Linked DNA regions of Endozoicomonas sp. GU-1. The protein of the gene in region 1 interacts with the protein of each later gene in a pairwise test. Links are inferred from orthologs where the notes say so. Each region holds a gene or a part of one and is shown on either strand. Other genes may lie near its edges.

What was found. The genes of interacting proteins can lie anywhere in the genome.
Region 2: the proteins of tusA (region 1) and O3276_RS00370 interact in binary tests that used the Escherichia coli proteins (3 or more experiments, as listed by UniProt). The link is inferred for Endozoicomonas sp. GU-1 from one-to-one orthologs.

Annotation. Positions count from the first base shown.
Region 1 is NZ_CP114771.1:1,865,074-1,871,337, forward strand. The notes cover bases 1,784-4,779. They hold tusA (sulfurtransferase TusA), read right to left. Parts: upstream 3,423-4,779; coding sequence 3,144-3,422; downstream 1,784-3,143. Other genes in these bases: O3276_RS07500 (hypothetical protein), read left to right, coding at 1,971-3,122; O3276_RS07510 (MATE family efflux transporter), read right to left, coding at 3,455-4,779. In the rest of the region: O3276_RS07495 (hypothetical protein), read left to right, coding at 1-1,649; more of O3276_RS07510, read right to left, coding at 4,780-4,795; O3276_RS07515 (hypothetical protein), read right to left, coding at 4,991-5,137; O3276_RS07520 (SPRY domain-containing protein), read left to right, coding at 5,306-5,542; O3276_RS07525 (SPRY domain-containing protein), read left to right, coding at 5,560-5,928; O3276_RS07530 (Dyp-type peroxidase), read left to right, coding at 6,206-6,264. UniProt on the Escherichia coli protein: Sulfur carrier protein involved in sulfur trafficking in the cell. Part of a sulfur-relay system required for 2-thiolation during synthesis of 2-thiouridine of the modified wobble base 5-methylaminomethyl-2-thiouridine (mnm(5)s(2)U) in tRNA.
Region 2 is NZ_CP114771.1:63,143-67,699, reverse strand. Bases 1-2,923 are described here. They hold O3276_RS00370 (IscS subfamily cysteine desulfurase), read right to left. Parts: upstream 2,108-2,923; coding sequence 893-2,107; downstream 1-892. Other genes in these bases: iscR (Fe-S cluster assembly transcriptional regulator IscR), read right to left, coding at 2,214-2,684; iscU (Fe-S cluster assembly scaffold IscU), read right to left, coding at 443-847; iscA (iron-sulfur cluster assembly protein IscA), read right to left, coding at 7-342. Outside these bases: O3276_RS00360 (hypothetical protein), read left to right, coding at 3,285-4,557. UniProt on the Escherichia coli protein: Master enzyme that delivers sulfur to a number of partners involved in Fe-S cluster assembly, tRNA modification or cofactor biosynthesis. Catalyzes the removal of elemental sulfur from cysteine to produce alanine.

The DNA.
Region 1 (6,264 bases):
CTGATAGCCCGAAAGGCAAACTGGGAATGGCTCGCTTCAAAGCGGAATGTTGCCTGAAAAACCTTTCGTTGAATGGCCAGCCGGTCACGCCGGAAACGGTAGTCAAGGATTATCAGGCAGCCAGAGCAACTCTGGAGCTCGCGCGCTTTAAGGAACAATGTTGTCTGGCAGGCCTGCAGTTGAATGGTCGACAGGTCACACCGGACCTGGTGATTATGGGTTTCCCGGATACTCAGGAAGGCAAATTGGCAAGAGCACGCTTCAAAACCACATGCTGCCTGAAGAACCTGCTGTTGAATGGCCGACAGGTCACGCCGGATGAGGCAGCCAGGGATTTCCCCGATAGCCCGGAAAGCACACTGGGGCTGCTATTCTTCAAAGCGGAATGTTGCCTGAGGGGCCTGATGCTCAATGGCCTGCCAGTCACACCGGAGGCGGTAGTTCAGGATTATCAGACCGCCAGAGCAACAATGGCGCTGGCGCGCTTTAAAGAGCAATGTTGCCTGAAGGGGCTGACGTTAAATGGTCGGCTGGTCTCCCCGGAGGCAGTGGTTAAGGCTTTCCCGGATAGCCCGGAAGGCAAACTTGAGATAGCACGCTTTACCGCAGAATGTTGCCTGAAGGGCTTGGCGTTAAGTGGTTGGCGCGTTACACCGGAGGCGGTGATCAAGAAGTTCCCGGCTAGCCCGGAAGGCAAACTGGGGCTAACGCACTTTAAAGCAGAATGCTGTCTGAGAGGCGTGCCGTTAAATGGCAGGCAGGTCACACCGGATGAGGTGGTTCAGGGTTTCCCGGATAGCCCGGAAGGTAAACTGGGCATAGCGCGCTTCAAAGCAGATTGCTGTCTCAGGAGCCTGCCGTTAAATGGCGAGCAACTCACACCGGATCTGGTCGTTACGGCTTTCCCGGATAATCCGGCAGGCAAACTGGGGTTAGTGCGCTTCAAAGCGGAATGTTGCCTGAAAGGCCTTCCATTAGCTGGCCAGCCGGTTACACCGGATGCGGTGGTCAAGGACTTTCAACGCGGTGGCTGGTTGTTCGAAAACGCTATTTTTTATGCTCTGCTGGCATTGAATGGAAGAGCATTGAATGACAGCTATCTGGATAACCAGAAAGTATTATCAGCGTTTAATAAAGCCCTCGGGAATTATTCGTTAAAGCAAGCCGAATACCTGATACAAAGGCTGGTTCAATCTCAACGGTACAATGCCATCAAAGAGGCCAGGGAGATCATTCACCAGGCCTGGCAAATCTTAAACGGCGTACCGGTCAAAGAAGAGCAACGTCGTTTGCAATGTATTCTGCAATTCATAGCTATGCAGCTTGAACTGCCAATTGACCATCAAAAAGTGTCGGCAGCACAGGTATGGCAATCCATCCAAACCCTCAGGTGCTCATTTCAGAAATCTCAAATCCATTTTTTCTTTCTGGCACACTGCTGTATCACCGGCCAGCCTGTTAATGAACGACAGATCGATAAAGATCAGGTACTGGAATACCTTAAGAATTTTCCTGAAGGCAGCAATCTGCGTAAGGCTTTAGGCTCATGGTTTGAACAATGCCGCTCCGAAGACAGTGTACTGGATTGTTTACTGTTTAAACGAGAAAATGCCTTTATCAGTGATTCTCCTGACGGATGCGCAGTCTAAGTCAATATTAAAGCTTCAGCTCACCCTGACACACCATGAGTGGAACCTGATAATCATTTTTGGGGCAACAAGCCATTACAGGGGCGAAAAGTCACCCCTTCTGCGGTGCTTGCAGCCTAAGGCAATGGTACATCATCTCTGAGAAGTAGTTTCTTCCGGCAAAAACTTTGCCGGAACTAATTTTTGCCGGAACTAATTTTTGCCGGAACTAATTAATGTCTGACTGGTCATAACTGCAGCGTCGCTCTGCAAGCAATCAGTCAAAACGGCATTCATGCTTGCAACAATTAATGAATGCCATAAATTCAAGGGGTATCCTCGATGATTTCATCTTCCACTCAACTCCCTCCATTAACAGGGGCAACATCACCTGTCGGCAGCACAGAAAATACCCAGACTGAGAAAGCCGCCGTAAACCCGGAACTTCAAACACTTCAGGATGTTTTTTCAGACCGATTGAAACAGGCAGAGAGCCTGTTAAGTAATGACCTTTACGTGAGAGATGCAATCTTTGATCTTTTTAGAGGTTTTGCCCCTTCTCATAACGCTAACGACAGTGACCGCTGCATAGAGCGGGATAATGATAATTTCGCGGCTCTTGCTCTGGCCCAGTGTAATCTTGCCAGTAGTGAGGGCATATCAATACTTCAGCAAGTTAATTACATTCAAGATGATATTATAAAAAAATTCATTTGGCTTGAGGATCCATCAGGCGCAACAAGTGAAGAACCCACACTGGAAGCACTGGAAAGAGATCTGGGAGCCATTTCAAGGGCAGATAATCAGATCAAGTCCGAGTCAGGTGCTTATTGCATGGGCATTGAACGGCAGGGCTTTGTAGAACAGCAAATCGAAGCGTGGTTTCAGGAAGATAAGCAGCAACGCGTTAAAGATACACTGATGCTGTTAAAGAATCAGATAACATCAGGTGGCGATATAGGCCGTATCGAGGCACAAATTATGAAACTGAAGCTTGAAACAGCTGGAGACCTGGCCACTTTTTCTGCTAATTTCAAATACCCTAATCGTGGGATTTTCAACCAGGCAAGAGAAGAACTTCTGAATAAATCCAGTGATTTAGAACAGCATTTCACCAATAAGGAAAACCTGACCCGCGCTTTACAGGGCACAGTTCCAGAAGACCAAATGGAGCAATTAATTCAGGCGTTATCCCACCCTGTATCCGAGATGACCACAAAAGCAATGGTGCTGGCTTCAATCATCACGCACCACTCGGAGAAACACCTGAAGTCTTACTTGAAAGCTGCCCAGATTTTGTCACTGAAAACACAGGCGCAGGCAGACAATCCAGCACTCTCAGACAGCACTGCCCTGGCAATGGGCCTGGAGCGCAGTGATGCCATGGTTAGAGAGCATTATCAAGGCGGCGCAAAATCCGCCGCCAGCAGTGCTGCTGACGCGTTGATCAATAGTCTGACGCCGTTGCCTGAAGACCTGACGGCAATGGCTTAACCCGGATATTTTCGAGGGTACTTATACCCGTTCCACCTTTTTCTTTCTGATCCAGTAAGAAAAAACAGCATCCGTCTCTTGATGCTGAAGAAGCTGGTGCTCCAGAAAATTACAGAACTTAGGGATATCACGTTTCGTGGAAGGGTCAGTCGCCAATACCCGAACCACCTCACCAGAAGCCATATCCCTGATTTTATTATGCAGCAGCATCACCGGCTCCGGACAGAACAGGCCACAGGTATCCAGCTCATGCTGCACTTCAATAGTGCCAGCGTTCTCTTCAAGCAACATGTCTGACATCAAACGTTAAACCAGTCTTTCAAACCAGCTCCTCATAAAAGGTCATGTCGGGCTGCAAACCAGACATCGTTGTTACTAAAATGGCGATACACCCAGATCAGCCCCAGGCCCCGGGCGGCCATAAAAACCGTGTAAGCGAGCCACAGGCCCTGATTTCCCATATCACGAAACAGGAACCAGACCGGGAGAAACACCAGAACCGTGGCGATCAGCATCGTGTTCTGCATCATATCGGTTCTGACCGCGCCAATAAAGACGCCATCCAACCAGAAACACCAAACAGCAATCAGCGGCATGGCTACCAGCCAGGGCAGGTAAACAGACGCTTGTTCTACAACCTCCGGGATATTGGTCAACCCACCCAGCAAAGCCTGCCCCCCAAGGCCAAGCAACAGACAGAACAGCCCGCCACAGATCAGGGAACACCAGCCGGTTACCCGGACTACCTGATGAAACTGTCGGCGATCACCTTTGCCAATGGACTCACCGGTCAGGGCTTCTGCTGCGTGTGCGAATCCATCCAGGCCATTGGAAATCAGCACCATCAGATTCATCAGCAGCGCATTGGCAGCAAGCACTTCATCCCCCAGGCGAGCGCCCCGGGCGGTAAAAAATGCCTGTACTGATAACAGACACAATGTCCGGACAAACAGGTGGCGATTGAGCATGATCAGCCGACGAAACGCAGCCATATCAAACACCATGTCAGTACTGAACTGGCCATCATCACCGGCCAGAGTTCGCCTCACCAGCAACAACCCAAGAGCCAGCGCCAGATAGTCAGCAATCACCGTTGCCAACGCGGCACCCTGGGTTGCCCAGCCCAGACCAAGGACCAGCAACAGGTCCAGCACAATATTGACGGCATTACCCACAACCAGGATAAACAACGGCCCCTTCGGCATCTGCATTCCTATCAGCCAACCAATCAACGCATAGTTAACCAATACGGCTGGTGCCGACAATATCCGGATCTGAAAGTAGATTTCAGCCTGCCTCGCCACCACATCACTGGCGGCAAATAAAGGCAACGCCAATTGTAAAATCAACGGGGAGCAGAGAATCAGCAGCAAGCCTGTGAGAGCGGCAAAAACCACCGACTGTAACAGCCACTTTCTCAGGGCGTAACGGTCATTGCGGCCCTTTGCCTGGGCAACCAGCCCGGTGGTCCCCATTCTCAGAAAACCAAAAGCCCAGAAAATCATGCTGAACAGGGTTGCCGCAACGGCAACACCTCCCAGATATTCCGGTGCAGAGAGATGACCAAGGACAGCCGCATCCACCAGCCCCAGCAGCGGTACCGAAATATTGGAAATAATGGCAGGCCAGGCAAAATGCCACACCCGCTGATAAGTTGCCGAAGCCGATAGCAAGGGGTCAACTCCTTCTGCGCCTTAATCACAAGGGAGTATTTTATAGAGCGTCTTTATGAACAGAAATAAGTAATCATTCACGTTAACCACTTACACCATTTTCTCCCCTGCAAAAAAACCAAAGTGGTCAGGATAAGAACTTTTTCATTCTAAAGCTGTCTGACTGCTTAATATTTTCAACTGTTAAGAATGAATTCATGAATCTGAAACGTCTTTTTTCACATTGTCTGCCGTGTCGGCCAGAGCATTCGCAAGATAACCCTGCTCAAACCAGTCCACCGGCCTCAGCGGGACATAACCACCGACAGGCAACGTCTTCTCCCTGCCGACAACAGGCAACAAGCGGAAACACCCGGCAAGGAAGGAGTGTCAGGCTGCCATTAGCCGAGTGCACCCATGGATCCTTGCGCCGGGAAGGCGTGGAAGTAGATTAAGTATACCGGTGTCTATATCCGCACCGGGTGGGATCCGGACAAAAGCAGTCCCAATATTCGCATCAACAACGATGAGGTGCCATCAACATTACATCGTCAACCTGCTCGCCTGAGTACAGACCTTGCCATGTCAGATATCGGCTTTGCAAAAGGCATGCATATTCTGGATGTTGAATGGCCGACAGAGATGCGAGGAACTCATGCGGTGATTGGGGTTGCACTGGCAGGAACGCCGATAAATGCAACCTTTTATACCAATCTTCTTGGGAGCACAGAGTCCTCCTGGGGCTGGGACATAAAAACAAAAAACTGATTCATAACGGCCAAACCATGGGCAATTACCCCAAAGACAAAGCGGATGGGGTATTTAATGTACCCAAAAAGATAAGCTGCATAATAGATATGATTACAGGAACCATCGGCTTCAAAACCAACGAGAAATATTTGGGAGACGCATTTTCGGGGCTGAAGCATAAAACCGTTTTCCTTGCTGTGTCCGCTGTTTGGGGAAACGCAGAAATCTCAGTCACCTATAACAAAGGCTGTAATGCCACTCCACTCTCACTGCAAGACCTGTCAAAACTGACATTAAGAGACCGGGTGAAATTTGCAGAGCAGATCGACCAGCTTCCTACCTCTCCGGGACTGAAAAGGCTCATTGCTGACAAATCAATAACTGAGCCAGAAGCCTGTGAATAATCTTCACTGAGTGCTTTCATCACCAAAATGATTTAACCCTGACGTCTATACAACATTGATCCCTGACAGTAACAAATGCTCCGTGGTGGTAATATAATGATCAGTCCACCACAACCAGACACCGATTTTATTCGATATATTGTCACCACCCTTGCCGCGAGAAGGTGAGAGATTTATAACAGCAGTCATACGCTGGAACCCGGCTTAACCAAAGGCCAGATCACCGTTCACGAATGTGACAGACATTTCAATTCATAGACTTTCAAGGTTCAAGACCATGCCAACGCCTCAGTCCGGCATCACTCCGGATGCCAATACCAACGCTCAATTTCTGAT
Region 2 (4,557 bases), 1.8 Mb from region 1 along the record:
TTACCGTCAGCCAGCATCAGCAACGTTAAAGCTTTCACCGCAACCACACTCACTGGCAGCATTCGGATTGTTAAACTGCAAACCTTCGTTGAGCCCTTCCTTTACCAGGTCCAGCTCTGTGCCATCCAGGTAAACCAGACTTTTCGGGTCAACAAACACTTTGACTTCGTGATCTTCAAAAACCAGATCATCCTCATCAACTACATCCACAAATTCAAGGACATAGGCCATACCAGAGCATCCCGAAGTACGTACACCCAGCCTTATGCCGAGTCCCTTGCCTCTGCGGGAAAGCTGCCCTTTGATGTGACGGGCAGCCGCAATGGTTACGGTAATTGCCATTTAAAACTCCATCCACTTCCGGGAAACCAAACGATTCCACCGGCTATATTCCTGCACTATTTAAAGACAGCACTTCCGCACATGAATACCCGGAACCGCATCAGGCAGCTGGAGCTGCATCATCATGCTTCTGCTTGGCCCGATAGTCATCGATTGCCGCCTTAATGGCATCTTCAGCCAGCACCGAACAGTGGATTTTAACCGGTGGCAGTGCCAGCTCTTCGGCAATATCGGTATTCTTGATGGTTGCCGCTTCATCCAGCGTCTTGCCCTTCATCCACTCGGTTGCCAGAGAACTGGAAGCAATAGCAGAGCCACACCCATAGGTTTTGAAGCGTGCGTCTTCAATAACGCCTTCATCATTAACCTGAATCTGAAGACGCATAACATCTCCACAGGCTGGGGCACCGACCATGCCAGTGCCCACGCTTTGAGAATCCTGGTCAAGCTTACCTACGTTGCGTGGATTCTCGTAGTGATCGATAACCTTTTCGCTGTATGCCATTTTTCTCTCCTCTGAAGTTTTGTTTGTGGCAAAACTTCATAAAAATCAGTGTGCGACCCATTCAACCTGACTGAGGTCAACGCCATCTTTGTACATATCCCATAGCGGTGACAGCTCTCTCAGTTTTGCAACCGCTTCTCTGATCTCTGCTACGGCATGATCCACTTCAGCCTCTGAAGTAAAGCGCCCCAAACTGATCCTCAGGGAACTATGGGCCAACTCATCACTCAAGCCCAGGGCCCTCAGCACATAAGATGGCTCAAGGCTGGCGGAGGTACATGCCGAGCCAGAGGAGATCGCAAGGTCTTTCAGGGACATCATCAGAGACTCCCCTTCAACAAAGGCAAAGCTGATATTCAAAATCCCCGGAACCCGCTGTTCAAGAGAACCATTCACATGGACTTCTTCCAGGTCAGACAGCTGGGAAAGCACTCGATCTTTCAACACCGCCAGACGCGCTCTTTCTGAATCCATCTCCGCCGCAGCAATACGGCATGCCTCACCCATACCAACGATCTGGTGAGTGGCCAGAGTACCGGAGCGCATACCTCGCTCATGACCGCCACCGTGCATCTGGGCTTCCAGACGAATTCGGGGCTTGCGGCGCACATAAAGAACACCGATTCCTTTAGGGCCATAGAGTTTATGGGCAGAAATGGACAACAGATCAACTTTCATCGTTGCCATATTCAGCGGAATTTTGCCGACGCTTTGTGCCGCATCCACATGAAAGACAATCTTGCGTGAACGGGTCAGATCACCAATGGCTTCAATATCGTTGATCACACCAATCTCATTATTGACGTGCATCAAACTCACCAGAATGGTGTCATCACGCAAGGCATTTTCCACCATTTCCGGCGTGATCAGGCCATCGCTGTCAGGCTCCAGGTAGGTGACTTCAAACCCTTGCCGCTCCAGCTGACGGCAAGGGTCCAGTACCGCCTTATGTTCAATTCGGGAGGTGACAATGTGCTTGCCCTTTTTGCTGTAAAAATGAGCAACACCTTTAATGGCCAGATTATCGGATTCAGTAGCACCGGACGTCCAGACAATCTCTCTTGGATCAGCATGAATAAGATCGGCAACCTGACGACGGGCATCTTCAACAACCTCTTCAGCACGCCAGCCAAAGACATGGGAGCGGGAAGCCGGGTTACCAAAATTACCTTCAAGAGAGAGGCACTGAATCATCTTCTCAGCCACTCGCGGGTCAACTGGCGTTGTTGCGGAATAATCGAGATAAATAGGTAATTTCATCTGGTACATCTCCAGGCGGTCAGTACGCTCAATACCCTTGATTCGCAAAGGGTTAAAATCATCATGCCACTACACACGCATCTTGAAAGCTCTGTAAAAAGATGCCTTACAGGATGGTGTCAGCGGCAATTTTGTTGTCTTGCTGCTCATCCTGACGAATAGCAACACTTTGCACTTCCCTGCGCGCAACAAGATCAGCGAGGCTGATCCCTCCAAGAAACGAATGAATCTGCTCACTCAGGTCCTGCCACAAGTGGTGGGTCAGACAGGTTACACCTTTCTGGCAACCGCCTGCCCCCTTGCACTTTGTAGCGTCTACGGACTCATTAACAGCATCGATCACCTGGGCAACATAAATAGCTTCAGTACCACGACTGAGTCGGTAGCCTCCCCCGGGCCCCCGCACACTGCAAACCAGATCACCACGACGGAGCTTGGAAAACAGCTGTTCCAGGTAAGAGAGAGAGATTTCCTGACGATCCGATATATCTGCGAGAGAAACCGGCCCCTGATCGGAATGAAGTGCCAGATCCAGCATGGCGGTCACCGCATAACGTCCTTTGGTCGTCAATCTCATACAGCATCTCTCTTGCTATTCAGGCAGAGTTATCACTCTTTATCCGTTCATGATCACCTTAAGCCCAGGATTCTTAACTGTGACTCCCCGGACAGCAGAATATTTACAGACTCAAGGTACTTGCGAAGCATTATGAAATACCTTAGCAAAACAGTCAACTATTAGCGATAAAACTTAAACAAATTGTCAAATAAATCGGAGATGAAAAAGATGTTAAAAAGCAGATTCATATATTTTTTCGGCATTTTATAGAAAGCAGTTCCAACTTTCAAAGACACTTTTCCCAGTAGCTGGCACACCACAATTGACCAGCAAATTCCCCTCCTGCTGAGTTAGTTTCACTGACAACAGCGTTAACCGGGGATCTTTTAGAGAAAATACCTGTCTAGAAACTGCGACTCCCTCACAAAGGAATCAACCGAGAACCATTAAGTAATCGTATATTTCTGGCTAAGTGGGCAGTTGCTATGCAAGGCGCAACGTAGGGAGCATAGCCGTAGCTATGTGACCGGAGTTGCAACGCCGCAGAGTGACTGCCCACTTAGCCAGAAATATATGATTTCATTTGGTTAACTACTTATTTACCCAAGGATTGCAACAATGGATACTCAACTCTACACAGCCCTGATCCAAAGCTTTTCTGCACAACTCGAGCAACGCCTTTTAGACGATACATATCGACTGGACACTGAACACACATGCCTGATAAGCAATAGAAGAAGGGTTATCTGCATTGTCAACGAAGAGATTGGCGAACACAAAAACAGCCCACTCAATCTAGCGCTTGCGAAGGCATTTTACGACAAACTCCCTCCACAGATTAAAAGCCTCGCGCAACTCAGGGTTGCACCGCACAACGCCAGCAAATCCCTGGTCAGGCCAGCCAATGATGCAACACTAAAAGAAAAATACCCGGCTCCTGACCCACGAACGGCATCAGCCAATGCATCATCCAGATCTGAAAACCTGCTGACGGATGAACACTACAAAAGACTTAAAAGCCTTCTGGAAAACCAGACAGATAGTGCGTACTTTAACGATGATGCCGAAGCCATTACATCGCTGGATGGGCAAATTCACTACATGCCCGGAAAAAATGGTGAGTTCAAAATAGATTTAACCTGTGCCAAACTACCATATTACAGAGCCATAAAAGAACATTACACTGAATGGACAAAAGCAACATCTGCCGCCCAATGGGATAAACCTGCGTTACGGGGCAAAGATAAGACCTTTCCCAAGAATCATGCCAAGGCAACACCAGGTTTGCTAAAAGCATCTATACCGCACACGCCTCACAAAAAACCTCTTGCAACACGCAAAAGCTCACCCATCAAACAAAAGCCCCTTGAACCGCGTGAATATCAAAGCGAAAAAAAACTGACACAACCAACAATAACTGCTGCACAACCCCCTTCAGGGAAGGTGCAATGGCAAATCCAACAATTCCTGGACAATATCGATGCTGAAATTGATCTGATAAACATTCCCGGCCCTGATAATGCTTCTCGCTGGGCCCCCAAGACAAAATCACGTATTCGCAGCGCACTCAAAAAAACATTTGCTCTCTACCGCGAGCAATTCAAAAGCGGTCAATGGTGCAATAACACCCAGAAACTGCAGAATGATTTAGACAAATTAAAAGAAATGCAAAGAAGCATGTACCATGCAGCCAGATCACCCGACGCAAAACCAGAAGACCTTCCCCTGAAAGGCATTAAAAACAGATACTATGATTGCCTGCCAATCTCACAAAATCAGTGTGAAATACATAACCAGACTTATCTCTTTTTCGTCACTGCCTACCAGCTTATTGGCGAGGATGCTCTTCGCCCGGAAACACACCCTATAACGAACGAAGAGATTGAAGAAA